2 linked regions of the Frankia casuarinae genome follow. The protein of the gene in region 1 binds, or shares a complex with, the protein of each later gene. Links are inferred from orthologs where the notes say so. Each region holds a gene or a part of one and is shown in the gene's direction. Other genes may lie near its edges. The genes, in order: uvrA and mfd.

Evidence for each region.
Region 2: the proteins of uvrA (region 1) and mfd are in contact, whole or in part, in a crystal structure (PDB 4DFC), measured with the Escherichia coli proteins. The link is inferred for Frankia casuarinae from one-to-one orthologs.

The regions. Positions count from the first base shown.
Region 1 is NC_007777.1:1,953,679-1,969,028, forward strand. Bases 6,315-9,790 are described here. They hold uvrA (excinuclease ABC subunit UvrA), read left to right. Parts: upstream 6,315-6,659; coding sequence 6,660-9,590; downstream 9,591-9,790. Other genes in these bases: FRANCCI3_RS08190 (MBL fold metallo-hydrolase), read right to left, coding at 6,315-6,414; FRANCCI3_RS08200 (SsgA family sporulation/cell division regulator), read right to left, coding at 9,533-9,790. Also shown: excinuclease ABC subunit UvrB, read right to left, coding at 1-1,685; FRANCCI3_RS08175 (alanine and leucine rich protein), read left to right, coding at 1,897-3,219; FRANCCI3_RS08180 (TerC family protein), read left to right, coding at 3,262-4,266; FRANCCI3_RS08185 (glycosyltransferase family 2 protein), read left to right, coding at 4,593-5,618; more of FRANCCI3_RS08190, read right to left, coding at 5,716-6,314; more of FRANCCI3_RS08200, read right to left, coding at 9,791-9,946; excinuclease ABC subunit UvrC, read left to right, coding at 10,197-12,314; RNase adapter RapZ, read left to right, coding at 12,311-13,180; gluconeogenesis factor YvcK family protein, read left to right, coding at 13,188-14,270; DNA-binding protein WhiA, read left to right, coding at 14,285-15,262. UniProt on the Escherichia coli protein: The UvrABC repair system catalyzes the recognition and processing of DNA lesions. UvrA is an ATPase and a DNA-binding protein. A damage recognition complex composed of 2 UvrA and 2 UvrB subunits scans DNA for abnormalities.
Region 2 is NC_007777.1:4,687,740-4,703,815, forward strand. What follows is about bases 7,572-11,773. They hold mfd (transcription-repair coupling factor), read left to right. Parts: upstream 7,572-7,946; coding sequence 7,947-11,573; downstream 11,574-11,773. Other genes in these bases: FRANCCI3_RS19815 (SurA N-terminal domain-containing protein), read left to right, coding at 11,630-11,773. In the rest of the region: FRANCCI3_RS19775 (uracil-DNA glycosylase), read right to left, coding at 1-436; FRANCCI3_RS19780 (Ppx/GppA family phosphatase), read right to left, coding at 528-1,589; FRANCCI3_RS19785 (DUF501 domain-containing protein), read right to left, coding at 1,615-2,241; FRANCCI3_RS19790 (FtsB family cell division protein), read right to left, coding at 2,331-2,705; eno (phosphopyruvate hydratase), read right to left, coding at 2,710-3,993; FRANCCI3_RS19800 (S49 family peptidase), read right to left, coding at 4,385-6,433; FRANCCI3_RS19805 (MerR family transcriptional regulator), read right to left, coding at 6,845-7,288; more of FRANCCI3_RS19815, read left to right, coding at 11,774-12,388; mazG (nucleoside triphosphate pyrophosphohydrolase), read left to right, coding at 12,401-13,585; FRANCCI3_RS19825 (glycoside hydrolase family 26 protein), read right to left, coding at 13,881-15,464. UniProt on the Escherichia coli protein: Couples transcription and DNA repair by recognizing RNA polymerase (RNAP) stalled at DNA lesions. Mediates ATP-dependent release of RNAP and its truncated transcript from the DNA, and recruitment of nucleotide excision repair machinery to the damaged site.

The DNA.
Region 1 (15,350 bases):
ACCTGCCCGGACACGTTACGGGCGGCCCGGCCGATCGTCTGGATCAGTGACTTGTCCGAGCGCAGGAAGCCCTCCTTGTCGGCGTCGAGGATGCTCACCAGCGACACCTCTGGCAGGTCGAGACCCTCGCGGAGCAGGTTGATCCCGACGAGCACGTCGAACTCGCCGCGGCGCAGCTCGGTGAGCAGCTCCACCCGGCGCAGGGTGTCCACCTCGCTGTGCAGGTACCGCACCCGGATGCCGAGTTCGAGCAGGTAGTCGGTGAGATCCTCGGCCATCTTCTTGGTCAGCGTGGTGACCAGGACCCGTTCGTCCCGCTCGGCGCGCAGCCGGATCTCGTGGACGAGATCGTCGATCTGCCCCTTCGTCGGCTTGAGCACGACCTCGGGGTCGAGCAGGCCGGTAGGCCGGATGATCTGCTCGACGACGCCGACGGACCGGCCCAGCTCGTAGGGGCCCGGGGTCGCCGACAGGTAGACCGTCTGGCCGATGCGCTCGAGGAACTCCTCCCACCGCAGCGGGCGGTTGTCCATGGCACTGGGCAGCCGGAACCCGTGCTCGACGAGGTTGCGCTTGCGGGACATGTCGCCCTCGTACATCCCGCCGATCTGCGGGACGGTGTTGTGCGACTCGTCGATCACCAACAGGAAGTCGTCGGGGAAGTAGTCGAGCAGGGTGTGCGGCGGGCTCCCGGCCTCGCGGCCGTCGATGTGCCGGGAGTAGTTCTCGATGCCCGAGCAGAACCCGACCTGGCGCATCATCTCGATGTCGTAGGTGGTGCGCATCCGCAGCCGCTGTGCCTCCAGCAGCCTGCCCTGCCGCTCCATGGTGGCCAGCCGCTCGGCGAGCTCCGCCTCGATGCCGGCGATCGCCCGCTCCATCCGCTCCGGCCCGGCGACGTAGTGCGTGGCCGGGAAGACGTAGATCTCCTCCGCCTCGCTGACGACCTCCCCGGTCAGTGGATGCAGGTAGGTGAGCCGCTCGATCTCGTCGCCGAACATCTCGACTCGGACGGCGAGCTCCTCGTAGACCGGGAAGATCTCCACCGTGTCCCCCCGGACCCGAAACGTCCCGCGGGTGAAGGCGAGGTCGTTGCGGGTGTACTGCACGTCAACGAAGCGGCGCAGCAGCAGGTCCCGCTCGATCTCGTCGCCGACCCTCAGCCGCACCATCCGGTCGATGTACTCCTGCGGTGTGCCGAGGCCGTAGATACAGCTGACGCTCGCGACCACGACGACGTCCCGACGGGTGAGCAGGTTCATCGTCGCCGAGTGCCGTAGCCGCTCCACCTCCTCGTTGATCGAGGAGTCCTTCTCGATGTAGGTGTCCGTCTGCGCGATGTACGCCTCGGGCTGGTAGTAGTCGTAGTACGAGACGAAGTACTCGACGGCGTTGTGCGGCAGCAGCTCCCGGAACTCGTTGGCGAGCTGCGCGGCGAGCGTCTTGTTCGGGGCCATCACCAACGTCGGCCGCTGCAGGCGCTCGACCAGCCACGCGGTGGTCGCGGACTTTCCGGTGCCGGTGGCGCCGAGGAGGACGACGTCGGACTCGCCGGCCCCGACCCGCCGGGCCAGCTCGTCGATGGCGGCAGGCTGGTCGCCCGACGGGGAGAAGTCGGACACGACCTGAAACGGCGCCCGCGTCCGCTCGATGTCGATGGTGGGCCGTTCGAACGTTGTGCTCACGGCTTCTAGCACACCACAGGCCTCCGACAGTTTCCGAATCTCGATGTTGCCGAACTTCGATGTTGCCGAACCTCGGCAACGAAATCGTCGGCAAAGTCGCGGACTCCCTGCGGTGTCTGCCGGGACGTTGACGGGCAGGCTATGCGTTGAGCATGTATGACACCCGGTCGTGACCGCGGCCCGGTGAAGGCGAAAGGAGCTCTGAGCGGACATGACCACCCACGACGCCACCCGACGGGGACATCTCCCGCCGATCACGGTGCGTCCGGGACTGGCTGTCTCGGTGGCGATCGTCACTGTCCTCCTCTCCGCGATCACGCTGCCGGCCACCGTGCCCGGCCGGCCCGGATTCGCCTACCTGTCCGGCGGTCTGATCGGGGCGGGCTTGCTCGTGGGCGTCCTGCTGGCCGCCGATCTGATGCGGGCCCGGTCGGCCCGTCGGTCGGGGGTGACCGTTCTCGGCATCACCCTCGGCGCCTTCGGAAGCCGGCTGGTCCTGGCCGGTGCGCCCGACCGCTCCGCGGGCGTGGCGGTCGCCCCTCACCCGACAACCCCTCACCCGGCCGCCCACCAGCCGGCACTCCACGGTATCGATCTCGCGCCGCCGCCCGTGGCGGCCCTCGATCCCACGCCGGGGACGGGCACCCAGGTCGGCACCCAGGTCGAGGCGCGGATCGCGCGGGCCGGCCTGCTCGTCACCGCTGCCGCCGGGGCCCTGCTTGTCGTGCTCGGTGCCCTGGCACCCGCCGGCACCTGGGAACTGGCCGGCGAGGTGGCCCTGTGGGTGGGTACCTTCGCGCTGCTGGTGACCCTCGTTGACGTCCTTCCCTCCCCGCGCAGCTCCGGCGGCCGGCTGATCGCAGCCCGGGTGGAGCGCCGCACTGGCAGTCGTGCGCGCGCCGAGCAGGCCGCGGCCCGCGCCGGCGTGATCACTGGCTGGTCACTGATCGCCGTCGGGTTGGTCGGGTCGTTCCTGGTCGGGTTCGTCGCGCTGTGGGCTGTCCTGCTGGGTTGGTTGGCGCTGGGCACCTCCCGGTTCGCCCAGGCGCAGCAGCGGACCTACGTCGCGCTGGAGGGTCTGACCGTCCGGGACGTGATGAGCCCGCCGCCGCCGCCGTTGTCCGCCTGGACGACCGTCGCAAGCGCGCTGGACGAGGTTGTACTGCCGTCGCGGAGGGCGGTGTTCGGAGTCGAGGACTTCGACGGATCCCTCGCCGGGGTGGCGCTGTTGCGTGACCTCGCCGCCGTGCCGATGGACGATCGAGGTCTCGCCCGGATCAACCGGGTCATGATTCCGCTGGAGATGGTTGCCACCGCCCGTCCGGACGAGCAGCTGACGGACGTCACCGGCCGGCTTCTGGAGCGGCCGGCCGCGGGCTGCGTCGCCGTCATTGGCGCCGCCCCGGATGACGGTCGCCTTCGCCTGATCGGAACGGTGGGCCCGGTGGAGCTGAAGCAGGCGGTGGAGACCGCCCCGCTGCGCGGGCGCGCCACCACGGTCCGCCCCGCCCATCCCGGCGGCTTCTGGCGCTGACCGCCCGCCGTGGCGGGCACCCGACTCCGCTGGAGATCATCTGTGTACGTGCCCCCCTGGGCTTGGGCCGCCTTCGTCGGCGTCCTGCTCACACTCCTGACCATCGACCTGCTGGCACATCGTCGGGCTCACGTCATCGGCTTTCGCGAGGCCGCGTGGTGGAGCGTTCTGTGGGTCTCGCTGGGCATCGGATTCGCCGGTGTCATCTGGGCCTGGCAGGGCCCGGGGCCCGCCGGCGAGTACGCCGCCGCGTGGCTGCTGGAAAAGAGCCTGTCCGTCGACAACCTCTTCGTCTTCGCGCTGATCTTCTCTTATTTCAAGGTGCCTCGCGCCTACCAGCACCGCGTCCTGTTCTACGGTGTGCTGGGAGCGCTTGTGCTCCGTTTCCTGTTCATTGCGGCCGGCATCGCGCTGCTCGAACGGTTCAGCTTTGTCATCTACGTCTTCGGGGCTTTTCTGCTCTACACGGCGGTCACGATGCTCCGGGGCGACGGCGTCGAGATGGATCCGGGCCGAAGCAGGGCGGTCGCGCTGCTTCGCAAGGTCATTCCGGTCACCGACGACTATCAGGGGCAGCGTTTCGTGTTTCGGCGTGCCGGGAAGCTGGTCGCCACGCCGCTACTGGCCGTCCTCGTCGTGATCGAGACCGCCGACGTCCTGTTCGCGTTCGACTCGGTGCCCGCCGCGCTCGGTGTGACCGACAAGGTGTTCCTGGTCTACACGAGCAACGCCCTGGCCATCCTGGGGCTGCGGTCGTTGTTCTTCCTGCTCTCCGGTCTGATGGAACGTTTCCACCACCTGGCGACGGGGCTCGCGTTCATCCTGGCCTTCATCGGCGTGAAGATGTTGCTCACCGACGTGTGGCACCCGCCGATCGCGCTGTCGCTCGGTGTCATTGTGGTGACATTGATCGTGGCCATCGTCTGGTCGCTGCGCACCACCCCGCCGGCCCCGCGGTCCGTGGCCGAGCCGGAGGGGGTAACCAAGCCGGAGGGGGTAGCCGAGCCGGGGGGCGTGGCCGAAGGCTCCCAGGAGGTGCCCCGATGACCGGTGGGCGGGTGGCGAACCGGGCCCGGTTCGCCACTTGCCCGGAAACATATCGAGGAATGGTGTCGCGACGCGCCGGGAACGAGGATGCCTGACAGTCCTGGCTCAGCGGTTATGCTGGCTCCGGCGGGTACTGCGGTACATTCGGTGCACATCCAGCCGCCGGAACGTATCTCTCTGACGTGGGCGAGGAGACGCGCGGGCGGGAATACTCGACGTTCCGGGACCGATCGTGTGTACTCGTTCGGTGTGAGTCGTGGTCCTTTCTTGCCGATTCTTCCCGAAATTTCGCAGCTCGTTGCGGGCGTACTAGCCGAAGGCGGATGATGCACAGGCTGTTGGCGGTCGTCGTTTCTCACGGGGGATCGACGTCTCTGTACCGGTTGCTGACCACACTGGATGCCATGGCGGAATGTCGGGTGTTTCTGGTAGAAAATGATGGGAAATCCCGACATGATGCGTTGCCGGACGGTGTGCGCGTGGTCCAGGGGCACGGGAACGTCGGATACGGCACCGCGGTGAACCTCGCTGTCCGCCGTGCCCTGGAGGACGGGCTGCGGCCGGAGTGGATCCTGGTGGTCAACAGTGACGTGACGGTCCCTGCCGACACCGCGACGATGATCCCGAAGCTGCTCGCCTGGGCCCCGTCGTCCGCCGACGTGGTCGGCTTCCCGATCCGCGGCACGGCGGGCGAGCGGGGACGGGCGAGTGCCGTCCTGCCGCGCCCGCGGACGAACGCCTACACGGCGGTACGGGGCGAGATCGCCGCGGTGGAGAGGTGGCCGGAACTGCGCTATCCGGTCGGCGCCTTCTTCGCCGTCCGCTCGGAGATTTTCCTACGGCTGGGCGGATTCGACCCGTCGTACTGGATGTACTACGAGGAGACGGATCTGTTCGCCCGGTTGCACGCCGCGGGTGGGCGCATCGTCTGGGCGGACGACGCCTGGCCGGTCGTTCATGTGGGCGGGGAGACCGTCGGGCGGTCCGGGCTGCTGTACGCCGAACTCGGCCGGTCGGCAGCCACCTATGCCCGGCGGCACCGTCACGACGTGGGCCGGTCGTGGACCGCGGTGCACGCGGCCCAGTTGACCGTCCTCGCCGCGCGCAAATTGGCCGTGGGCCGGTCGCACGACGCGTTGCGCGCGGTCCGGATCCTCTCCGGGCTGGTGAGCGGGCTGGCCCGGCCAGGCTGGGAGCCCGCGGTCAGCTCACGGTGGCACGCCGTCCCGGCCGAGACGCGGCTGCGTCTCGGCCATCTCCGCCCGGTCCCGCGGACGCCGCGGCAGCGGCAGGACGATCTGATCGATGATCTCGCCGACGGCTCCCCCGGCTCCTCTGGCCAGCGGACGTAGCGCCAGCATCACCTCGTGCCGGAGGGGGTCTCGGGGGAGTGAGCGTATCCGGTGGCGTGAGTGCGCGAGCTCGCCGCAGCCGGCCTCACCCCCACCGTCACCAGCCGCGGGCGCGCCATTCCGCCAGGTGCGGGCGTTCGGCGCCGAGGGTGGTGTCGTGTCCGTGGCCGGGGTAGATCCAGGTGGTGTCCGGCAGTGGGCCGAAGATCTTGCGTTCGAGATCGTCCATCAGCGTCGTGAAGGCCTGTTCGTCACCGAACGTGTTTCCAGGGCCGCCAGGGAACAGGCAGTCTCCGGTGAAGAGGTGGGGAGCGGCGGGATCGGCGTCGTAGAGCAGGGCGATGGATCCGGGTGTGTGCCCGACCAGGTGGATCACCCGAAGGGCCGCCGTCCCGACGGCGATCTCGTCCCCCTCGCGCACCTGCCGCGCGGTGGGCACCGGAATGGCCGGGGCGTCGTCCGGATGGGCGACCGTGCTGGCCCCGGTGGTGGTGACCACATCTGCGAGGGCCTGCACATGATCATCGTGCCGATGGCTGGTGACCACCGTTGCCAGCCCCGCGTCCCCGACAAGCCGCAGCAGCGTGTCGGCCTCGTTCGCCGCGTCGACGAGCAGCTGCTCCCCGGTGACCGGGCAGTGCAACAGGTAGGCGTTGTTGTTCATCGGGCCGACGGCGACCTTGGTGATCGTCAGGCCTGGCAGGGTCCGCACGTCGGCCGGACCGCCGACCGTGACTTTCCCGGTGTACTCGGTGTAGCCGGTGCGGCTGGTGTCGCCGCCGTTGGCGTCGCTCATGACGATCCTCTCCGGAGTGGATGGCGCGGATGGGACGGGAACAGGGGATAGCTGCCGGTCGTTACGGTCCGTCGGGTGGCACCGGGAGATCTGACGCCTCTGACGCCTCTGAGGTCTCTGCCGGATGCGACGGATTCGTCCGGCTGATGGTTAGGTGGCCGCCCCCGGAAAAGTGTCGGTCCTCATCCGTAGCATGGCCACACTCGCCCAGGTCCGGTCTTACTGAAGATCATGAGGGTTTGTCGATGGCCGATCGTCTTGTCGTGCGTGGCGCGCGTGAACACAATCTCCGTGACGTCGACCTCGACCTGCCCCGCGACGGGCTGATCGTCTTCACCGGTATGTCCGGGTCCGGCAAGTCCAGCCTCGCCTTCGACACAATCTTCGCCGAGGGGCAGCGGCGCTACGTGGAGTCGCTGTCGGCCTATGCGCGGCAGTTCCTCGGGCAGATGGACAAGCCCGACGTCGACTTCATCGAGGGGCTGTCTCCGGCCGTCTCCATCGATCAGAAGTCGACCTCGCGCAACCCGCGGTCCACCGTCGGCACGATCACCGAGGTCTACGACTACCTGCGGCTGCTCTTCGCCCGCGCCGGCCGTCCGCACTGCCCGAAGTGCGGGCGGCTGATCTCCCGGCAGACCCCGCAGCAGATCGTCGACCGGCTGCTGGAGTTGCCCGAAGGCACCCGCTTCCAGGTGCTGGCCCCGGTGGTGCGTGGCCGCAAGGGCGAGTACGTCGACCTGTTCGCCGAGCTGCAGAGCTCCGGGTTCGCACGGGCCCGCGTCGACGGCACGGTGGTGCCGCTCACCGATCCGCCGAAGCTGGAGAAGCAGCGCAAGCATACGATCGAGGTCGTCGTCGATCGGCTCGCGATCAAGTCGTCAGCGAAGCGGCGGCTCACCGACTCGGTGGAGACGGCCCTGAAGCTGGGCGGCGGGCTCGTCCTGGTTGACTTCGTCGACCGCGACGCCGACGATCCCGAGCGCGAGCGGATGTACTCCGAGCATCTGGCCTGCCTCTACGACGACCTCTCCTTTGAGGAGCTGGAGCCGCGGTCGTTCTCGTTCAACTCGCCGTACGGCGCCTGCCCCGAGTGCACCGGGATCGGGACCCGCAAGGAGGTCGACCCGGAGCTCGTCGTGCCCGACCCCACCCTGTCGCTGGCGCAGGGCGCGGTGGCCCCCTGGTCGGGCGGCCACAACAAGGAGTACTTCGAACGGTTGCTCACGGCCCTCGCCGAGGACCTCAGCTTCAGGATGGACACCCCGTGGGAGGGGCTGCCCGAGCGGGCCCGCAAGGCCGTGCTGTACGGCAGCGGCGACACCGAGATCCACGTCGGCTACACCAACCGCTACGGCCGCAAGCGTTCCTACCACACCTCCTTCGAGGGCGTGATCGGTTTCCTGGGCCGCCGGCACCGCGAGGCCGAGTCGGACAGCAGCCGGGAGCGGTACGAGGGCTACATGCGCGACATCCCCTGCCCGGCCTGCCGCGGCGCGCGGCTAAAGCCGGAGTCACTCGCGGTGACGCTGGGTGGCCGGTCGATCGCCGAGGTTTCGGGTCTGGCGATCGGCGAGTGCGCCGTGTTCCTGCGCGGGCTCGACCTCACCGAACGGGAGCGGACCATTGCCGGTCGGGTGCTCAAGGAGGTCGACGCGCGGCTGACATTCCTGCTGGACGTGGGGCTGGACTACCTCTCCCTCGACCGGGCCGCCGGCACCCTGGCGGGCGGCGAGGCACAGCGCATCCGGCTGGCCACCCAGATCGGTTCCGGGCTCGTCGGGGTGCTGTACGTGCTCGACGAGCCGTCGATCGGCCTGCACCAGCGGGACAACCGCCGGCTCATCCAGACCCTGCTGCGGCTGCGCGACCTGGGTAACACGCTCATCGTCGTCGAGCACGACGAGGACACGATTCGCGCCTCCGACTGGGTGGTCGACATCGGCCCCGGCGCCGGCGAGCACGGCGGTCGGGTCGTCGTCTCCGGGCCGGTCGAGAAGCTGCTCGCCAGCGAGGAGTCGATGACCGGCGCCTACCTGTCCGGGCGGCGGCGGATCCCGGTGCCCGACATCCGCCGGGTGCCGGCCAAGGGCCGGGCACTGACCGTGCACGGGGCCCGGCAGCACAACCTGCGCGACGTCACCGTGTCGTTCCCGCTGGGCTGTTTCGTGGCCGTCACCGGGGTGTCGGGCTCGGGGAAGTCCACCCTCGTCAACGACATCCTCGCCGCCGTCCTGGCGAACAAGCTCAACGGCGCCCGGCAGGTGCCGGGCCGGCACCGCACTGTCAGCGGGCTCGACAATCTCGACAAGGCGGTCCGGGTCGACCAGTCCCCGATCGGACGCACGCCGCGGTCCAACCCCGCCACCTACACCGGCGTGTTCGACCACATCCGCCGGCTGTTCGCCGAGACGACCGAGGCGAAGGTCCGTGGCTATCTGCCGGGCCGGTTCTCGTTCAACGTCAAGGGCGGGCGGTGCGAGGCGTGTTCCGGTGACGGCACCCTCAAGATTGAGATGAACTTCCTGCCAGACGTGTACGTGCCGTGCGAGGTCTGCCACGGCGACCGGTACAACCGGGAGACGCTGGAGGTGCACTACAAGGGCAGGAACATCGCCGAGGTGCTCGACATGCCGATTGAGGAGGCGGCGGAGTTCTTCGCCGCGGTGCCGGCCATCGCCCGCCACCTGCGGACGCTGAACGACGTCGGCCTGGGGTACGTCCGGCTCGGCCAGTCGGCGCCGACCCTCTCCGGCGGCGAGGCGCAGCGGGTCAAGCTCGCCTCGGAGCTGCAGCGGCGCTCCACCGGCCGGACGGTCTACGTGCTCGACGAGCCGACGACCGGTCTGCACTTCGAGGACATCCGCAAGCTGCTCGGCGTGCTCGGCCGGCTGGTCGACGCCGGGAACACGGTCATCGTGATCGAGCACAACCTCGATGTCATCAAGACGGCGGACTGGATCATTGACCTGGGTCCGGAGGGGGGCACGGGAGGCGGCCGTGTCGTCGCGCAGGGGTCGCCCGAGGCCGTGGCTGCGGTCGAGGAGAGCCACACCGCGGTCTTCCTCCGGGAGATCCTCAGTGACCGGGTCGCCGAGGTGGGACCGCTCCCGCCCTCTCAGGTCCGCAGCAGGTCCGCGAGGACGGCGTCCAGCTCCTGTTCGGTGTGCTCCTGACCGGTCGGGACAAGCCGCTCGGTGCGGTCCAGGAAGCTGCGCAGCGACGACGCCGCGACCACTACCACGGACTGGCGGTCGCCGTGCACCAGGTCGAGCCGCACGCCGCGCCGATCCGCGTCGGGACCGATCCGGACGTCCCCGTCGCCCACCGCCGTCTCCAGGCCGGCGCGCAGGGTGTCGCGTGGTGCGACCCAGCTGCCCTGCGGCAGCGCGGGATGCTCCGGCCTGGACACCAGCGTCATGGACACGGCCAACGGGTCGCGGGCGCCCCAGCAGATCTGGAACACGGTGATCCGCCCACGGCTGGACGCGTCGTCCACGACGAACTCCGCCGTGACGTCCTTACCAAGCACGCGCTGGCTCCCTCGGTTCGCTTGCCCGATGTCTCGAGGGTCGCAGCCCTCCGCCCCGGACGCCAACGGGGGCCCCCGAAACAGCGGAAGGTGTGTAATCGGTCACGATGCTGCCGGGTGGCCGTCGCCGCTCGTCACCCTACCGCCACCACCGGAGGGAACCCGCCGCCAAGCCCGCGCGCTATGCGTGATGAAATGGTTACGTGCAGGTGCTGCTTGCTCGGGATGAAGGTCGCCGTAGGCTCGGTTCATGGCTGATCCGGCGTCCTACCGGCCCGCGCCGGGCTCGATCCCCGAGACACCCGGTGTCTATCGTTTCCGTGACGAGCACGGTCGCGTGCTCTATGTCGGCAAGGCCAAGAACCTGCGGGCCCGGCTGGCCAACTACTTCGCCGAGTTGCACACCCTCCATCCGCGTACGCAGCACATGGTCTCCTCGGCGAGCTCGGTCGACTGGACCGTCGTCTCGACCGAGGTCGAGGCCCTCCAGCTCGAGTACACGTGGATCAAGCAGTTCGACCCGCGCTTCAACGTCCGCTACCGCGACGACAAGAGCTACCCGAGTCTCGCCGTGACCCTCCACGAGGAGTTCCCGCGCCTGCAGGTCATGCGGGGACCCAAGCGCAAGGGCGTCCGGTACTTCGGCCCGTACGCGCATGCCTGGGCCATCCGGGAGACCCTCGATCTGCTCCTGCGGGTCTTCCCCGCCCGCACATGCTCGGGCGGGGTCTTCAAACGGGCCGCGCAGGTCGGACGGCCGTGCCTGCTCGGGTACATCGACCGGTGCTCGGCACCCTGCGTGGGACGGGTCGACGCGGCCACCCATCGGGAGATAGTCGAGGACTTCTGCGACTTCATGTCCGGGCAGACGGGCCGTTACCTGCGTCGGCTCGAACGGGAGATGCAGCAGGCGGCGCAGGCCCAGGAGTACGAACGCGCCGCGCGGCTGCGCGACGACATCGGCGCCCTGCGCCGTGCGGTTGAGAAGCAGGCCGTGGTCCTGCCCGACGGCACCGACGCCGACGTCATCGCCTTCGCCGAGGACGAGCTGGAGGCCGCCGTCGCGGTGTTCTACGTGCGTGGCGGGCGGGTACGCGGCCAGCGGGGCTGGGTCGTCGACAAGCTCGACGAGGTCACGACCGCGGACCTCGTCGAGCAGTTCCTCACCCAGGAGTACCTCGACGGCACGGGAGCGGCCTCGACCGGGACCGCCGGTTCGACGGTGCCCACGACCACCGCGGGATCCCAGGGGGAAGGCATCCCCCGCGAGATCCTGGTGCCCGCCCTGCCGCCCGATGTCGAGGCGGTCACCGAACTGCTCGGCGCGGCCCGGGGTAGCCGCGTCGAGGTCCGCGTGCCCCGCCGTGGGGACAAGCGCACCCTGCTCGAAACGGTGGAGCGCAACGCCAAGCAGGCGTTCGCGCTGCACCGGACGAAGCGGGCCAGTGACCTCACCGCCCGCAGCCGTGCCCTCGCCGAGCTTCAGGAGGCCCTGGAGCTGCCCGACGCGCCGCTGCGCATCGAGTGCTTCGACGTCTCGAACACCCAGGGCACGAACGTCGTGGCGAGCATGGTCGTGTTCGAGGACGGCCTGCCGCGCAAGTCCGAGTACCGCAGGTTCGCGATCCGCGGCATCGCCGGCCGGGAGGGTGCCGGCCGGGAGGGTGCCGGGGACGACGTGGCGAGCATGTACGAAACCATCCACCGGAGGTTCTCGCGCTACCTCGCCGAGCGGTCCCGCATCGCCGACATCGCCGACATCGCCGAGCTTGGCGACATCGCCGGCGCGCCGGGTGCCGCGCAGCCGATCGATCCGGGGACCGGGCGGCCGCGCCGGTTCGCCTACCCGCCGAACCTCGTCGTGGTGGACGGCGGGGCGCCCCAGGTGGCTGCGGCGGCCCGGGCGCTCGACGAGCTCGGCATCGACGCCGGCCCCGGCGGGGTGGCGCTGTGCGGGCTGGCGAAGCGGCTGGAGGAGGTCTGGCTGCCGGACACCGCGGACCCGGTCATCCTCCCGCGGACGTCCGAGGCGCTCTACCTGCTGCAACGGGTGCGCGACGAGGCGCACCGCTTCGCCATCGCCTACCACCGGCAGAAGCGGTCCACGGCCATGGTGGCCTCCGCCCTCGACGAGGTCCCCGGCCTGGGTGACACCCGGCGCAAGGCCCTGCTGCGCCACTTCGGTTCGGTGGCGAAGATACGGGCGGCGAGTGCCGAGCAGATCGCGCAGGTGTCCGGCATCGGCCCGCGGACGGCGGCGGCGATCGTCACCGCGCTGGCCCGGTCGGCGCCGGGCCGCGCCGACGCGCCCGCCCCCGTCGTCGACCCGCGCACCGGAGAGATTCTCGACACGGAGACCGTCTCATGACCACCCCGACCCTGGATCTGGCGATCATCACCGGGCTGTCCGGCGCCGGGCGCAGCACCGCGGCGAAGTGTCTGGAGGACCTGGGCTGGTTCGTCGTCGACAACCTTCCCCCGGAGCTGCTGTCCACCATGGCTGAGCTGGGCCGTCGTTCCGGTGGGGCAATCAGCCGCATCGCCGTCGTGGTGGACGTGCGGGGCCGGCCGTTTTTCTCTGACCTGCGCGCCGCGATCGCGGCGCTCGACGCGCGGGGCATGCATCCCCGGATGCTGTTCCTCGAGGCCAGCGACGACGCGCTGATCCGCCGGTTCGAGCACGTCCGCCGGCCGCATCCGCTGCAGCGCGACGAGCGGGTGGTCGACGGCATCGGCCGGGAACGGATTCTGCTCGCCGAGCTGCGCGGCGAGGCCGACCTGGTCCTCGACACCACCGACCTGAACGTCCACGAGTTGCGGTCGAAGATCGACGCCGCGTTCGGGCAGCCGAACGCCAACCGGCTCAACGCCACGGTGGTGTCGTTCGGGTACAAGTACGGACTTCCGCTGGATGCGGATCTCGTCGCCGACTGCCGGTTCCTGCCCAACCCGCACTGGGTGGAGGCGCTGCGCCCGTTCACCGGCCGCGATCCGCAGGTGCGCGACTATGTGCTGGCCCAGCCGGGAGCGCAGGACTTCCTCGACCAGTACTCGGCGCTGCTCCGCCTGGTCGGCGAGGGTTACGCCCGTGAGGGCAAGCGGTATCTCACGCTGGCCGTCGGGTGCACCGGCGGCAAGCACCGTAGCGTCGCGATCGCCGAGCAGCTCGGCATCCGGCTCGCCGCGGGCGGCGTGGGAGTCCGGGTGGTGCACCGTGACCTGGGACGGGAGTGAACCATCCGTGAACCTCAAGGGCGTAGCCGCGCGCTCCGACGGTCCGGACCGGGCACCGGCGGTCGTCGCCTTCGGCGGCGGCCACGGGCTCGCCGCCTCGCTCGCCGCGCTCCGGCAGATCACCTCGGCGCTTACCGCCGTGGTGACCGTCGGTGACGACGGTGGATCCTCCGGGCGGCTGCGCGCGGAGCTCGGCGCGCTCCCCATGGGCGATCTGCGAATGGCCCTGGCCGCGCTGGCCGGACCGGACGGATGGTCGACCACCTGGGCGGACGTGTTCCAGCACCGGTTCGGCGGCGACGGGCCGCTCGCCGGGCACGCGGTCGGCAACCTCGTGCTGACCGCGCTCGCCGAGCGCACCGGATCACCGGTGGCCGCGCTCGACTTGGCCGCCACCCTCCTCGGCGTGCGGGGGCGGGTGCTGCCGCTGTCGACCAGGGGCATCGATATCGTCGCCGACGTCGTGGGGCTGGATCCGGCGGCGCCCACCGCCGAGGTCGAGGTGCGCGGGCAGGCCGCGGTGGCCACGACCGGTGGACGGGTCGCGGGTGTCCGGCTGTCGCCGGCGGCACCGCCGGCCTGTCCGGAGGCGGTGACCGCGGCGGGCGCGGCCGACTGGATCATCCTTGGACCGGGATCGCACTACACGAGCATGCTGCCGCATCTGCTGGTTCCTGAGATGAACCGGGCGATCGCGACGTCCCGGGCGAACCGGGTGATGGTGTTGAACCTGACCGCCCAGCCGGGGGAGACCGAGGGATACACCCCCCAGGCCCATCTCCACTCCCTCGGCCGGCACGTTCCCGGCCTGCGGCTGGACGTGGTGATCGCCGATCCGACCGCCGTGCCCGACCCCGATCTGCTCGCCCGGGCGGCGGCGGACGTCGGTGCCCGGCTCCATCTGGCGCCGGTGCGGATCCCCGGCGCGCCCGTGCACGATCCGGTCCGGCTCGCCGCGGCCTTCCGTGCGGTGTTCGCGGGACTCCCGGAGGCGACCTGCCCGACGCCCGCGTCCCGGCGGCCGGTCACGCAGTACTCATCGTCCGGCGGACCGGTCCGCCGGACCCCATCCGGTGAAGCCAAGGAGTGATCGGTGTGGCGGCGATGACGGCCACCGTCAAGGACGAACTGAGCCGGCTGCGGGTCGCGAAGCCCTGTTGCCGGCGGGCCGAGATGGCGGCCCTGCTGCGCTTCGGTGGGGGGCTGCACATCGTCGGTGGTCGCATCGTGGTCGAGGCGGAACTCGATACTGGCGCGACCGCCCGCCGGTTGCGTCGTGAGGTCGCCGAGGTCTTCGGCTTCCCCTCGACGGTGGCCGTGCTGGCCGCCGGTGGGCTGCGCCGCTCGGTGCGCTACATCGTGCGCGTCGAGCGAGACGGCGAGCAGCTCGCGCGGTCCACCGGCCTGCTCGACCAGCGTGGCCGTCCGGTGCGCGGGCTGCCGCCGCAGGTGGTCACGGGCTCCGCCTGTGACGCCGCGGCGGCCTGGCGGGGCGCGTTCCTCGCCCACGGTTCGCTGACCGAGCCGGGTCGGTCCTGCTCGCTGGAGGTGACCTCGCCTGGTCCAGAGGCCGCGCTCGCCCTGGTCGGCGCGGCGCGTCGGCTGGGGGTCCAGGCCAAAAGCCGGGACGTGCGCGGCGTCGATCGCGTCGTCATCCGCGACGGCGACGCGATCGGCGCGCTGCTGACCAGGATCGGTGCGCACGACAGCCTGCTCGCCTGGGAGGAACGGCGGATGCGCCGGGAGGTCCGGGCGACCGCCAACCGGCTGGCGAACTTCGACGACGCCAACCTGCGCCGCTCCGCCCGGGCCGCGGTGGCCGCCGGCGCCCGGGTGCAGGCCGCGATGCGCATCCTCGGCGACGACGCCCCGGAGCACCTGCTGGCGGCCGGCCGGTTGCGCATCGAGCACGCGCAGGCCTCCCTGGAGGAGCTGGGCGCGCTCGCGGACCCGCCGCTGACCAAGGATGCGGTCGCCGGCCGGATCCGCCGGCTGCTGGCGCTCGCCGACAAGAGGGCCAACGCGCTCGGTATCCCCAACACCGAGGCGAGCGTCTCCCCGGATCTCCTTGAGAACGCCTGAGCAACAGCGGCCCAGGTCAGGCCCAGACATTTCATACCTGCAAGTCATACCCGCAAGTGGACTACTGGCCCAGTAGCACCATCGGGAT
Region 2 (16,076 bases), 2.7 Mb from region 1 along the record:
CGGCGACGATGCGCGTGGCCGTCAGACGCTGACCGTCCCCGGCGGACACCGAGGTCGGCAGCGCCGCCAGCCCGACGCGGTGCAACGAGGCAAACAGCCAGTCGCCGCTGCGGTCCCCGGTGAAGATGCGTCCGGTGCGGTTCCCTCCGTGGGCCGCGGGCGCCAGACCGATGACGAGGATCCGGGCGTCGCCCGGGCCGAACGAGGGCACCGGACGCCCCCAGTAGGCCTGCTCGGCGAAGGCCGCCCGCCGCACCGCCGCGACTTCTTCCCGCCAGGTGACCAGGCGCGGGCAGGCCCGGCAGACGGACATCCGGGCATCGAGCTCCCGGGTGCCCGTCGCGTCGGCGGCCAACGCGCGGACCTCGCCCGGCGTGGCTGCGACCGGTGTGTCGGCGGCGGCGAGGTCCCCCGGCCAACCGCTTCCCGGTCGCACCGGACCCCCTGACCGCACCGGGCCCCCTGACCGCACCGGGTCACCCGTCCCGTCCGTCACCCCGCCCCACCGGTCCTCCTACAGCTGGTCCTCATACCGACGGGCCGGCGGTGACGGGCGGCGCCGCCCGCCCGGGCCCGGTGGCCGGGGCGCCCGGCGCGGCGGCCAGGGCCAGCGCTATCCCATCGAGGATGTCGCGTTCGCTTGCCACCACCGCCGCGGCGCCCGTTCGCTCGACCAGGGTGCGCAGCACGAGCGCGCCGGCGGCGATGACGTCCACCCGACCCGGGTGCATCACCGGCAGGGCCGCGCGCTGGTCGTGCGTCATCCTCAGCAGCCGGTCCGTGACCTGCGCGACCTGCTCCGCCGTCGTCACGGACAGGTGGATGCGGGTCGGGTCGTACTCGGGGAGATCAGCCGCGAGGGCGGCGACCGTGGTGACGGTCCCCGCGACGCCGACCAGCGTCGCCGCCTCGGTCAGGGGCACGGTACGGGCGGCGAGGTCGAGTGCCGCGTGCACGTCGGCGACGATCGCCGCGGCCTGCGCGCCGGTCGGCGGATCATCGTGCAGGTGCCGCTCCGCCAGCCGCACGCATCCGACGTTCACCGAACGGGCGGCCCGCACCCCGCTCACGTCCCCGAGGACGAGTTCGGTCGAGCCGCCGCCGATGTCGGCGAGCAGGATCGGCGTGGCGACCGGCCCCGTCGGCGCGCCCTCGACCGAACCGGCAGACGAACTGGCGTCGAACGAACCGGCGTCAAACGAACCGGCTCGGCCGACGAGGTCACCGATGGCGCCGCCGAAGGACAGGGCCGCCTCCTCGTTCCCGCTGATCACCTCGGGGTCCACACCGAGGATCGCGCGGACCCCGGCGACGAGCTCATGGCGGTTGCGCGCGTCGCGGGTCGCGCTCGTGGCGACCATCCGCACCCGTGAGGCTCCCAGCCGCTCGATCTGCTCGGCATAGTCCCGCAGCGCGGTGAAGGTGCGGGCGAGCGCCTCCGGCGCGAGCTCACCGGTCCGGTCGACCCCGGCCCCCAGCCGGACGATCTCCATCTGGCGGGTCAGCTCGTGCAGGGTCGATCCCTCGACGTCCGCCACCAGCAGACGGATCGAGTTGGTTCCACAGTCGATCGCGGCGACCCGACTCACGGTCTCTCCTCCCCGGTCAAATCCCCTATCGGATCTCTTTCGGATCCCCCGTCGGGTCCCCTGCCGGATCCCCTGTCGAACGACTGCCGGTCGGTCCGTCGCCCGCCGCCCCGCCGCCCGGGGCGGGTCCGGGCGCCTCGGCCTCGTCAACGCCCGGACATCGGCCACCGGCCACGCACGGCCCCCGCCGACCCCAGTCGGGAACAGCCGCAAGGGCCTCGTCACCGAACGGATTGACTCCCGGACCCACGGCGAGACTGTGCGCTACGAGGACGTGCAGGCACTTGACCCGATCGGGCATGCCACCCGCGCTCGGAGCGGCGGGCAGCACCTCGTGCGCGTCGCGCCGGGCGAGGTAGTCCCGGTGGGCGACGGCGTAGGCGGCGGCGAGCCGCGGATCCTCCGCCAGCCGGGCTGTCATCTCGCGCATCACCCCGACCCCCTCCAGCCGCGAGATCGCCGACGCAGCCCGGGGGCAGGTGAGGTAGTACAGGGTCGGGAAGGGGGTGCCGCCGGCAAGCCGCGGTGCGGTCTCGACCACGTCGGGAAGACCGCACGAGCAGCGATGGGCCACCGCGAGGACGGCTCGCGGCTCGCGGGAGAGCTGACGGCGCACGATCTCGAGATCCTCGGCCGTCACCGCCGGTGCCATACTCACCCCCTCGCCGTCATCGCCGTCATCACCGTCCGCCAAGCCCGTTCCTTCGCCGCACCGGGGTCGGGGCTCCCGCCCCGTGACCGCTACGGCGTCGAGATCTCCGACCAGAGTCGGGCGTACCAGGCCGAGCCCCCGGACGACCCGCCGCGGGTCTCGTCGCCGTCCTTGGTGGGTGCCGGTTTGATCGGCATCAGGTACGCCCGCTCACCGGGCTTGACGTAATGCAGCCGACGGCGCGCCTCGTCCTCGACCCAGGCCTGGTCGTCGTAGCGCTCGACCGTCGCCCGCAGCTCGTTGACCCTCGCCTGGGCCTGCGCGTTGGTCCGGCTCAGCTCGGAGAGCTTGGCCTGCTGCTGCAGGTACAGCCGCAGCGGATAGGCGAGGGTCAGGACCAGCACGCAGATCACGACGGCGAGCAGGGTCGCCCTCGTGGTCAGCGCGGTGTTCCGCGGCGGCATGGGATCAGCCGGCTTGCCTGCGGCGGGGGAACGCGGCGGCGCCCGCGTACCGGGCCGCGTCGTCGAGTTCCTCCTCGATGCGCAGCAGCTGATTGTACTTCGCGACCCGCTCCGAGCGCGCCGGGGCGCCGGTCTTGATCTGACCGCAGTCGACCGCGACGGCGAGGTCGGCGATGGTGGTGTCCTCGGTCTCGCCGGACCGGTGGGACATCATTGCCCGGTAGCCGCTACGGTGGGCCAGGTTCACCGCGTCGAGCGTCTCGGTCAGCGTGCCGATCTGGTTCACCTTCACCAGCAGGGCGTTTGCGGCCTTCAAGGCGATCCCGCGAGCCAGCCGCTCCGGGTTGGTCACGAACAAGTCGTCCCCGACGAGCTGCACCTTGCCACCGAGCCGCTCGGTGAGCGCCACCCAGCCATCCCAGTCATCCTCGGCCAGCGGGTCCTCGATGGAGACGATCGGGTAGGCGGAGACGAGCTCGGCATAGTAGTCGCTCAGGTACTCGGCGCTACGCGAGTTGCCCTCGAAGGTGTACGACCCGTCCGCGTAGAACTCGGTGGAGGCAACGTCCAACGCCAGGGCGATGTCCGTCCCCAGGGCGAAGCCGGCCTTGTCGATCCCCTCGGCGATGAGGTCGAGAGCCTCCCGGTTGGTGGGCAGGCTCGGCGCGAAGCCGCCCTCGTCGCCCACGCCGGTCGCCAGGCCCCGCGCCTTCAGCACGCTCTTGAGCGCATGATAGACTTCCGCACCCCAGCGCAGCGACTCGGCGAAGGTGCTCGCGCCGATCGGAGCAATCATGAACTCCTGAATGTCGACGTTGGTGTCGGCGTGCGCACCACCGTTGAGGATGTTCATCATCGGCACCGGGAGCAGGTGCGCGGTCGGACCTCCCAGGTACCGGAACAGCGGCAGGCCGCTCGACGCCGCCGCCGCCTTGGCCACCGCCAGGCTGACCCCGAGCAGGGCGTTGGCGCCGAGGGCCGACTTGCCCGGGGTGCCGTCGAGGTCGATGAGCGTCGCGTCGAGAAGACGCTGCTCGGTGGCCTCCAACTCCATGATCGCCGGACCGATCCGGTCGATCACCGCGGCCACGGCCTTGGTCACGCCCTTGCCGCCATAGCGGTTGTCCCCGTCGCGCAGCTCGACGGCCTCGAAGGCACCGGTGCTCGCCCCGCTGGGCACCGCGGCGCGGCCCAGCGTGCCGTCCTCCAGGACGACCTCGACCTCGACGGTGGGGTTACCGCGCGAGTCAAGGATCTCGCGGGCTCCGACGGCCTCGATAGACGGCACGGCTTCGACCTCCGGTATGCGCTCTGACACGGAACGATGACGCGGTGGCAGCAGCGGACCGCCACAGGCCGGTGACCGGAAGCCACCACCCCGCGGCAGGCCACCGGGGCAGACCCTGATGGCCTGCCGCGGATCGTGGCGCGGGACGAGCGGTGCCGTCCGGACGAAACCGGTCGCTGCGAGACTACCGTCGCCCCACGGCGACGCGACGCCGGTCCCGGCCCGGCGCGGCGCGTCCATTCACCCGCGGCGGGTCCGTTCACCGGCCACCCGACGGTCATTTCACCGCCTGCCTGGCCGTCGGGCACCCGGGCGTCGATCCTCCCGCGGACGGCGGTGTCACGCATCCCACAGGCCGGCGAGTTCGTTGTGGGCCACCGGTGCGGACCGGCTAACCGATCCGCCCGATCGGCGGCATGACCAGCGGACCGGCCGAGGGCAGACCAAGCCGCGCCGCCAGCGGTGCCAGCGCCCCCCAACCCGGGACGAAGCCGGCACCGGGACCAGCGCCGAGCAGGCCCAGGGCGGACCCGGCCACCGACCCGGCCACCGACCCGGCCACCGACCCGGCCACCGACCCGGCCACCGACGCGGCGGCCCCGCGGTCCTCGCTGGACTTCGGCGACCGGACCCGTTCCAGCACCGACGGCTTGGGCGTCAGCCGCACCCGCGGAGTCTCACCGGCCGGCAGACCGGCGCGCGACCAGGCGAGTTCGATCGCCTGCGCCAACCCGCCGAGGACGTCCACCAAGCCGTGCGCATGGGCGTCCGCGCCGGTCCACACCCGGCCGCGGGCCAGCTGGTGCGCCTGGTCCCGGGACAGCCCGCGAGCGACCGCCACCTTGTCAACGAAGTCGGCGTAGACCCGGTCCAGGAACTCCTCCAGTTTCTCCCGCTCCCCCGGGGTGAAGGGCCGCCGCGGCGACATCATCAGCGCATGCTCGCCCTCCGCGACGGCACCGAAGCCCACTCCCACCTTGTCGAGCAGCCCGCTGATCACCTGCTTGCCGGCGAACACCCCGATCGAGCCGGTCAGCGTGCCGGGGTTCGCCACGATCGCATCGGATGCCAGGGCGACGAAGTAGCCACCAGAGGCCGCCACGTCACCCATCGAGACGATCAGCGGCCGGCCGCTGGCCCGGAACCGCTCGGCCTCCCGGCGGACCAGGTCGGAGGCGACGTAGGAACCCCCAGGGCTGCTCACCCGGAACACCGCCGCCGCCACCGCGGGATCACGCGCGGCGGAACGGAAGGCCGCCGCGGTGGCCTCCGCTGCGAGCACCGGCCCGGAGAACGGACCCGGGGCACCGTGTCCGAGGACGACCGGCCCGGTCCCATGGATGAGCGCGATGACCGACTTCTTCGGGTCTCGATGTGGCGCCGTCACGGAGGGGGCCAGCGCACTCGTCCCGCTGCCCGCGGCCTCGTCCGGGTGGAGGTGGGCCTCCCCGGCGCCGTCGGGACGGGAGCCGTCCCGATCATCGGGAACCTCGCGGAAGAAGAAAGCCGCCGGACCGCCGGCCGCCAGCGCCGCCACGCGAAGCGCCGGGAACTTCTCCCGCCGCTCGGCGGACCGCCGGTAGGCGGAGGCGTACATCAAAACCGGCTCCGCGCCGGACCCGCGGCGCGCATCCTCCCGGCCCGCGCCCTCCCCGTCACCCCCGAATCCGGCCGACGGCCCCCGCGTCACCCGTTCCCGTGCCGCCGCGTACACCTCGTCGCGGTAGCCGAGACGGTCGACGAGACCGGTGTCGAGCGCGACGGACCCGGCCAGCGGTCCGAGATCGATCAGACGCCGAACCCGGTCGGTGGACAGCCCGCGTCCCTCGGCGATGCCGGCCACGATCTGGTCAGAGCTGGACTCGATGATCCGGCTGACCGCCTCCAGGTGCGCCGGGGTGAAGTCCCGCTCCACCAGCGTGTTGACGGCGTTCTTGTACTCGTACCGCTGGCCGATCTCGACGGAGATACCGAGCCGGTCGAGCGCTCCCCGCAGGAACGGCGCCTCCATCCCGAGACCGGTCAGGCCGCAGTCACCGGGCGGGGCGAGCCAGATCTCGTCGAACGCGCAGGCCAGATAGTAGGGCGCCGTGCCGCCCCCGAACTCCCCGAAGGTGTCCGCGTAGGCGATGGCGGTGCCACCGGCCGCACGAAACGCGGCGATCGCGGCGCGAATCTCCTGGATACGTGCCAGCGGCATCCCGCAGGCGGCGATATGCGCGACCACGATGGACACCCGGGGATCCTCGGTCGCGTACCGTAGGCCTTCGACGACATCCCGCAGGGTCGTCCGACGCCGGGCGAGCGCCAGGGTGATCGGGTCGGTGGGGACGCCTTCGATCGGGTCGACCGTCAGATCGAGTTCAAGGACGATCGGAGCCGTCCGCCGCGCCGCGATCTGGCGGACGTCGGCCAGCGCCTTACGTGGGATGGCAGCCATGCCCTCAGAGGCTAGCCTTCCCCCGCACGGCGCCTCCGGCGCAGTGCGGGGACCCCTGGCATCGGGCGCCGTACGGGGTCTCCGTCGCCTCGCCTTCGGCGAACCTCCTGGGACAACCCTCAAAGAACCCACGGCGCCTCCGGCGCAAAGAACCCACAGCGCCTCCGGCGCAGTGCGGGGACCCCTGGCATCGGGCGCCGTACGGGGTCTCCGTCGCCTCGCCTTCGGCGAACCTCCTGGGACAACCCTCAAAGAACCCACGGCGCCTCCGGCGCAAAGAACCCACAGCGCCTCCGGCGCAGTGCGGGGACCCCTGGCGCCGCCGGAAAATAACTTCAAGTTTTGATCTTGGTCTTGCCGGTGCGATGCGCGAGGCCCGCCGCGGTGGGTGCGGTGATCGGTATCCGCGGATCAGACGGTTCCTCCCGACCGTTTCGCGTCGTCGTGCAGCCCGCCGACGAACGACTCCGCGACGCTGACCTGCTCCCGAAGCGTGGAGAGTTTTTCCTCCGCGAGTACCACCCAGGTGCCAAGCCGCTCCTGGAGCTCGGCCCGGACGCCCGCGGCGAGGTCGGGCTCGGCGAGCTCATCACGAAGGGCCAGCAGCGACCGTATCTCCTCCAGGGTGAACCCCAACGGTTTCATCTTCTTGATGAGGAGCAGCCGCTCGATGGCGTCGTCGTCGTAGAGACGAAATCCCCCTACGGTCCGACCTACCGGCGCGAGGAGCCCTGACTCCTCATAGTAGCGGACTGTTCGCAGGGAGAGGCTGACCCGCTCCGCAACGTCCCCGATCTGGTAAACGTCGCCACGGGTCGTGTTCGATCCCGAAACACCACGGCGCTTGGTGGACAACTCGGCCCTTACGTTAGGGTAGATATTGGACGACCGGACCGGACGATTTTGGGCAACCGGACCGGACGTCAGGCAGTCGACTGTACGTCGCTCGGCGATGTGGCGCCCCCTTCGCCGAAGCGGGCGGGACGGGGGAGTGCGGGGCGCCCGAGCGTGCCGTCCGTCGTCCGGTACCGACCGGACCGCGTTGCCGGAAACGTGAGATGCGTCACGTCGGAGCCGTCGCGCTCGCCGATGCGGCCCTGCGGCCGTGTCCACGGCGTCCACCCGGCCGGCCCCGCGTTCGTATGGACGCGCACGTTACCGCGGCCCCGACGAACATGGCGCCGGTCCGAACGGGAGGAGGGTGGGTTGCCGGGGCGGGTGGGAAGGTTGTCGTAGGCTGGACATATCGTCTGTGCCGACAGGGCTGAGCCGATCGAGGTCGATCCGGTATCAAGGTTGACCCGTATTAAGGTCGGCTCGGCATCAAGATCGATTGGGTATCGAGGTTGACCCGCTGCCGGCGCCTGCGGACCGGGGCATCGCCGGGCGGAAGCGTCGTGTGGAGCGGGGCCGGGCCGGACGGTAGATCAGGGCCGGATCGGCCTCGCCGTGTCACGTCGTCGGATCCCAACCATCGGATCCCAACCAACCGAGAGGCACAGGGACGCACCCCATGACCCTCGCGCCGTTGCTCGACGCGCTGATCGCCCGTCCCGGCGGGGACCCTGCCCTGGGCCGGGCGATCGGCGCGGTCGGTGAACCGGTCCTCGACCTCGCTGGTCCCGCGGCGTTGCGGCCCTTCGCCGCCGCGGCCCTGGCGGTCGGGGCCGACCGGCCGGTCCTCGCTGTCGTGGCTACCGGCCGGGAGGCCGAGGATCTGGCGTCGGCGCTCGGCAGCCTGCTCGGTCCCGATGTGGTCACGGTCTTCCCGAGCTGGGAGACCCTGCCCCACGAGCGGCTGTCCCCCCGGGCTGACACGGTCGGGCAGCGCCTCGCCGTGCTGCGCCGGCTCGCGCATCCGGCGAGCACCGGTCGGCCGCCACTGCGGATCGTGGTCGCGTCGATCCGTGCGGTGTTGCAACCCCAGGTGGCCGGGCTCGGCGAGCTCGCACCGGTCACCCTCGCCGAGGGCGATACGGCCGACCTCGACGGCGTGGTGACGCGGCTGGTGGACATCGCTTATCACCGGGTGGACCTGGTCGAGCGGCGCGGCGAGATCGCCGTGCGCGGCGGCATCCTCGACGTCTTCCCGCCCACCGAGGAACATCCGCTGCGGGTCGAGTTCTTCGGCGATGAAGTCGAGGACATCCGCCGGTTCTCCGTGGCGGACCAGCGGGCGCTACCGGAGGATGATGGCGCGACCGGTGGTGGCCGTGTCCTGTTCGCGCCGCCGTGCAGCGAACTGCTACTGACCGCGCAGGTGCGGGCGCGGGCCGCGGACCTCGCGACGCGCCACCCGGAGCTGCTGGACCTGCTCGACAAGATCGCCGACGGCATCCCCGTGGAGGGGATGGAGGCGCTCGCCCCGGTACTCGTCGACGCCATGTCACTACTCCTGGACGATCTGCCGGCCGGCACCCACGTGCTGGTCTGCGATCCCGAACGGGTCCGTTCGCGGGCGAGCGAACTGGTGCGCACGAGCCAGGAGTTCCTCGACGCGTCGTGGAGCGTCGCGGCGCTGGGTGGCGGCGCGCCGATCGATCTCGGCGCGGCCGCCTACCGATCGATCATCGAGGTCCGCGAGCGTGCGGAGGATCTCGGCCTGCCGTGGTGGTCGGTCACTCCCTTCATGTCGACCCCGGCAGGCAGCGACCGGGAACCGGCGGGCACCGGGCTGACGGGCGCCGCCTACGACGGGACCGAGTACGGCGACAACTACGGCGACAACTACGGCGACAACACGGTGGTCGCCAGCCTCCGGCCCGCGCCGATCTACCACGGGGACACCGCGGCGGTCATCGCCGACGTCAAGGGCTGGCTCGCCGAGTCCTGGCGAGTGCTGCTGGTCACCGAGGGGCACGGTCCGGCGCAGCGCCTGGTGGAGATGCTGCGCGACGCCGACCTGGGCGCCGGCCTCGCCGAGGAGGCCACGCTCACTCCGGGCGTCGCCATAGTCACCTGCGGTCGGCTCGCCACCGGCTTCACCAGCGATACTTTGCGCCTCGCCGTTCTTACTGAAAGCGACATCGCGGGTGCCCGCGGGGTGAGCACGAAGGACATGCGGCGCATGCCGAGCCGGCGGCGCAAGGGCATCGATCCGCTCGCCCTGCTCCCCGGGGACATGGTGGTCCACGACGCGCACGGCGTCGGCCGCTACGTCGAGATGGTCACCAGGACCGTCGCGGGCGCCAAGCGGGAGTATCTTCTGCTGGAGTACGCCCGGGGCGACCGACTGTATGTGCCGACCGACCAGCTTGAACAGATCACCCGGTATGTCGGGGGTGACGCGCCGAGCCTGGACCGCATCGGCGGCGCCGACTGGGCCAAGCGCAAGAGTCGGGCCCGCAGGGCCGTCAAGGAGATCGCCGGTGAGCTGATCCGGCTCTACAGCGCCCGGATGGCTGCTCCCGGGCATGCCTTCGCTCCCGACAGTCCCTGGCAGCGTGAGCTGGAGGACGCCTTCCCGTTCCGAGAGACACCCGATCAGCTCGCCGCCATCGACGAGGTCAAGGCCGACATGGAGAAGCCGGTCCCGATGGACCGGGTAATCTGCGGCGACGTCGGCTACGGCAAGACCGAGATCGCGGTGCGGGCCGCGTTCAAGGCGGTGCAGGACGGCAAGCAGGTCGCGGTGCTGGTGCCCACGACGCTGCTGGTCCAGCAGCACTTCCAGACCTTCTCCGAGCGTTACGCCGCATTCCCGGTGGTGGTGAAGGCGATGAGCCGGTTCAACTCGCCCGCCGAACACAAGGCGGTGCAGGAGGGGCTCGCTACCGGCAGTGTCGACGTGGTCATCGGCACCCACCGGCTGCTGTCCGGGGAGAACCGCTTCAAGGATCTCGGCCTGGTGATCGTCGACGAGGAGCAGCGCTTCGGTGTCGAGCACAAGGAGCAGCTCAAGAAGATGCGCACGGCGGTGGACGTGCTCACGATGAGCGCCACACCGATCCCCCGCACGCTGGAGATGTCGATCACCGGCATCCGGGAGCTGTCGACCATCGACACTCCGCCCGAGGAGCGGCACCCGGTGCTGACCTCGGTCGCCGCCTACGACGCCCGTCAGGTGGCCGCGGCGATCCGCCGGGAGCTGCTGCGCGAGGGGCAGGTCTTCTTCATCCACAACCGGGTGGAGACGATCGACCGGGCCGCCGCCCGGCTGCGCGATCTGGTTCCCGAGGCGCGGATCGCCACCGCCCACGGCCAGCTGCACGAGGACGCGCTTGAGCAGGTCATGGTCTCCTTCTGGGAGAAGAAGTTCGACGTGCTGGTCTGCACGACGATCGTGGAGTCGGGCCTGGACATCTCCAACGCCAACACCCTCATCGTCGAGCGGGCCGACGTGTTCGGCCTGTCCCAGCTGCACCAGCTGCGCGGCCGGGTCGGGCGGGGCCGGGACCGGGCGTACGCCTACTTCCTCTACCCGCCGGACAAGCCGCTGACCGAGACCGCCCACGACCGGCTCGCCACGATCGCCCAGCACAACGACCTTGGTGCCGGAATGGCCGTGGCCATGAAGGACCTGGAGATCCGGGGAGCGGGCAACCTGCTCGGCGGCGAGCAGTCCGGGCACATCGCCTCGGTCGGGTTCGACATGTACGTGCGGATGGTCGGCGAAGCGGTGGCCGAGTACCGCAGGGAGGGGGTCGAGGAGCCCCCGGAGGTCAAGGTCGAGCTGCCGGTCGACGCGAGCCTGCCGCATGACTACGTGCCGAGCGAGCGGCTGCGGCTGGATGCCTACCGGCGGCTGGCCGGCGCCGCCACGGACGCCGACATCGACGAGGTGCGTGGCGAGCTCGTGGACCGGTTCGGTCCGGTGCCCGAACCGGTCGAGAACCTGCTGGCCGTCGCGGGCCTGCGGGTGCTTGCCCGGCGCTTCGGCGTCACGGAGATCATCACCGCCGGTCGCCAGATCCGGTTCGCTCCGCTGGAGCTGCGGGAGAGTCAGACACTCCGGCTGACCCGGCTCTACCGGGGCGCCGTGGTCAAACCGGCGGTGCGGACCGTACTCGTTCCCGCGCCGACCGAGACGGGGCGCATCGGTTCCCGGCCATTGCGGGACCGGGCCCTGCTCGTCTGGGTCGGCCAGCTCCTGCATGCGGTCGCGGGCGACTCGGTCGCCGCCGCGGCGGCCTCGATCTGACTCCTGGCGTAGGGCGCCGTACCGTACGCCACGCTGAGCGGATACCGTCTCGGCTCGTGAAGCTTTCCCGTCTCCTCGCCGGTGTCGGGCTCCTCATGCTCGTCGGTACCGGGTGCACGACCCATGCCGGGGCCGCCGCCCAGGTCGGTTCGCAGACCATCGGGACCTCCCAGCTGCGCGGCATCGTCGACCGTGGGCTCAAGGCCGCGCAGACGGTACCGATCCCGCAGACCTCGCAGTCGGCGTCGCAGAGTCTCAACCGGGGTGAACTCCAGCGACGAACCCTGACCACGCTCGTGCAGCTCGAATTGATCTCCGGTGAGGCGAAGCGGCTGGGGATCTCGCTGACCGGCCAGGACATCGCGTCCTACTACCAGGCGTACGCGATCCTGCAGTTCGGCAGCGTGAAGGCGTTCGAGCAGCGAGCCGCCGCGGCAGGCTTCGCCCAGCAGGACGTGGCGACGATCGTCCGCTCGGGAGCGTTCGAGTCGGCGCTCGGGGACAAGATCAGCCCGGGTGTCCTCGCCTCCGACGCGGACACCCGCGCCCAGTACGACAGCATCGTCGATCAGATCGGGAAGATCCCTCTCAGCTACCGGCAGGCCAAGCCCTACCTGGCTCGGTTCCTGGTGGCGGACAAACGGGCGACGAAGGTGCGTCCGCTACTCGCGCAGGCCGAGTCCCGGGATCCCATCTCGATAAACCCACGATTTGGTACCTGGGACACGAAGCAGTTCGCCGTGGTCGCCGCTGAGGGCTCGATCGCCAGCAAGCCCGCGCCCACGCCGATCCTGGACCTGACCACCCGATCCTGAGCGGACGGCGACATGTTGATGCGGATCACCGTGGTCGTCACCAGCCCCCGGGTGGCACCGGGAATTCTCACGGCCCGGGCGTGGGATGTCGTGCGCACGGTGCCCGTCCTGACCGCGAGCCCCACGCATCCTCAGCTCGCCGCGCTGCGGGCGGCCGGTGCGACCGTCCTGATCGTCGATCCCGGCGATCCCGGCGATCCCGGCGGTCTGGCCGGCGCGGTGACCCTCATCCGGGCCGCCCTGCCTGATCCCGCGGCGGCCGAGGTCGCCTGGCTACCCGATCCGCTTGCGCCGAACATCCTCGACTGCCTCCTCGGCGAGGCGAGTGGATCCGGGGAACGCAACGATGCCGGCGTCGACGGGGTGACCGGGGTCGAAGTGACGAGCCTCGTGGCCACCAGGGAGCTGCCCGGCTCGAGCCTGTTGGACGCCGTCGCGGTCATGGACCGCCTGCGGTCGCCGGGCGGCTGCCCCTGGGACGCCGAGCAGACGCACACCTCGCTCGCACCGTACCTGGTCGAGGAGACGTACGAGGCGTATCAGGCGATCGAGGACGGCGATCTCACCGAGCTGCGCGAGGAACTCGGCGACGTGCTGATGCAGGTGCTCTTCCACGCTCGGATCGCCGCCGAGCGCGCCGACGACGGCTGGGACGTCGATGACATCGCGGCCGGTCTGGTGGCCAAGTTGATCCGCCGTCATCCGCACGTGTTCGGTGACGTGGTCGTGGACGGTCCGGCGAACGTCGTCGCCAACTGGGACGCGATCAAGGCGGTCGAGAAGGGGCGCGTCTCGGTGACCGAGGGTGTCCCACTCTCCCAACCGGCGTTGTCCCTCGCGGCCAAGCTGCTGAAGCGGGCGGCCGGCATCGGCGTCCCGGCGGATCTCGCGCTGACCGGGACGGCCGCGTGGGGTGTGACCGACGCGGGCGATCGGGTCACCGAGATCGCCGCCACGGCCGCCGTACTGGCCCGGTCGGGCACGGCGGGGGACGACCTGATCGGTGATCTGCTCTTTGCCGCCGTCGCGCTCGCCCGGACGGCCTCCGTCGATCCGGAGCGGGCCCTTCGGGCGACCGCCCGTCGCTTCCGGGACCGGCTGGCCGCCGTCGAGGGCACAGTCCGTGCCGAGGGCGCCGATCCGGCTTCCCTGTCCGACACCCGCTGGCGCGCAATCTGGCGGCAGCTACCCGGGTAAGCACCGATCACCGGCGCCCGATGCCAGGGAGTACCGGGTTGGCGAGCCTGATCGTGGGCGGGGCGTCGTGGCGGGTGCCGCGCTGGCCGGGCTTCTTGACCGGGTACTGGTTGTGGCGGGCGCGGCGGACGCGGCGGACGACGCGGGGTCTAAGATGCCCGTCTTCACCGCCGTGCCCATCGTGCTGAGGACTGCTGTCCGCCCCACGCAAGACCGTGTCCTGCGACACCCCCGCAGCCCGGGCCACCAGGCGAACAGGGACGAGCCAGCCCCGGCAGGGATCAGCCCCCAGGGATCAGCCCCAGAGCCGCTGGTACATCGCCGCCGCCGCGGGATTGATGGTGGGGTCGACCAACGAGGAACGGACGTTGTTCGGCACGGCATCGGGGAAGTACGCCTCGTAGGCGAGAATGTCCGCGTTACGCACAAACGTCTCGTGCATCTTCTCTATATAGACGGGGTTGTCCCCACCCGCGGCCCCGACCCGACCCGCCTTGGTGCCCTGCTGGCTGACCACGCCCCACTCCGGCACCGAGAACAGCTTGTGATGGATCCGCGCAAAGATGATCACCTGACAGAGACCGCCGGTCTCGTTGCACTGGTTGTCGAAGTCAGCGTAGGTCGGGCTCGGCGGGTACTGGTCGTAGCTGTCGACCCCGATGACGTCGACGTACTGGTCACCCGGGTAGAGATCGAAGGCGCCGACCGACGTGGTCGAGCCGTGGGCGTTGAGGTTCCAGTCGATGCGGACCCGCGGACTGGTAGCCTTGATCGCCGATGAGGCGTTACGGAAGCACTGCACCCACTGCTGCGGGTCCGTGGCCGCCCACGCGAACCACAGCCCGTTGAACTCCCAGCCCAGCCGGACGAACGAGTCGCCCCGCTCCATGCTCACCAGCCAGCGGCCGAACTGCCGCCACTCGGCGTCGTAGCGGCCGGCCGCGCAGTCGGCGAGGTTGCCCTTCTCCGGCCCCTCGTCCGGAAAGAGCGGCTGGCTGATGACCCATGTGCCGGAGAACCCGGCGAAGGTCGAGGCGCCGCGACCGATCCAGGGCTCGACGATCGCCCGCCAGCTGGACCGCTCGGTGTACATGACGACGACGTCGTTGGGCCGGCCACGGAATTCCGCCCAGCGGTTCGCCTGCGCCAACGTGTGCGCGGCGACCCCCGTGGGAAACTCACCGGTCGTGGCGGCCCGCTGCACCCGGGGCACGGTGACCGGCGGCTGGACCCCCGGTGCGGGCGAGGGGCCGGAGCTCGGCGACCGCGCGGGTGGCGACTGCGGCGGGGGCTGCGACTGCGGGGCGGACGTCGGGCCGCCGGCCACCGTGTCCGTGGGGTGTCCTCCGGAGGACACCAGAACCCAGGCGGTCAGGGCGGTCACGACCGCGATCGAGACCGCGACAAGCGGGAGACGCGGGATTCGGCCGGCTCGGCCCCCCGGGCGCGCAGCGATCCAACCGGCGACGCGAGACAGACGACCCGGGCCAGGTTCACCGCCGCCGTCCGCCCGAACACGCGCGTCCGGCACCGGCCCGTCCCAGACCGGCACGTCCCGGGCCAGAACGTCCCGGGCCAGAACGTTCGTGTCCGGCGTGTCCAGCCTCTTCCCGGCCGGGGCCTGCCGCCCGTGCCAATGGAACACGGTCGTGGTGGCGCCGTCCGGACGTGCCCGCACCGGGTCCGGCCGGTCCCCGCCGGGGGCTGTGACCGGGCCGCCATCCGCGTCGCGAGGAGCGCCGTCGCGGCGGATGTGGACCAGCTCGGTGGGGGAACCCTCGCTAGGGGAACGGAGGATCCGCGGCGTCGTGTCGCTTCGGCGACGGCGCAGCGGGAGCAGCCGGGCGTCCGGCCACTCGCCCCGGGACGGGGTCGGCATGCCGGCGCTCCCACCGGCGGGCCGCCGATCGGCCGAACGGGGCGGGTCCGTCTCGGAGTGATGCACCGTGCCGTCCTGGTCCGAGGATGGCGATCCGGCCACCGGCCAGCGACCAGCGGCCGGAGGGTCATCCGACCAGGAGCGCCCGCGCACCCGCATCACCCCAGTCGTACATTTCTATCTATAAAGTCATTTTTACTCATGTAGTGCAAAAGTGCGGCCAAGCGCGACACTCTCCCCGATCCGGTGGCTCGCAACGAGGTCCGCCATCACCGTCGACACCTGAGCCGAGGCTCGTTCGGTAATCCGAGAGTGATCGCTAAACAGTAACAACCACCGACGAAGTGCACCTTCGGCGGCCTCGGCTTATCACGCAGTGCAACGATCAGCCATCCGTAGACCAACCCTCCCGCTCCGAGAGAATTGTTCGACACGCGCACCCGACCCACCGAAACCGTCATCCGGTCCCGGAGCCAGGGAAGTCAGGGAAGTCAGACGCGTGGGAGGCCCGCGGGGCTGTGGGGTCTATGCCGCATACGCGGGTTCGTAGGGACACCGCCAGCCGGCAAAGGACCATACGGTACCGTTGCCACGGGTCACGCCCGCACGCAC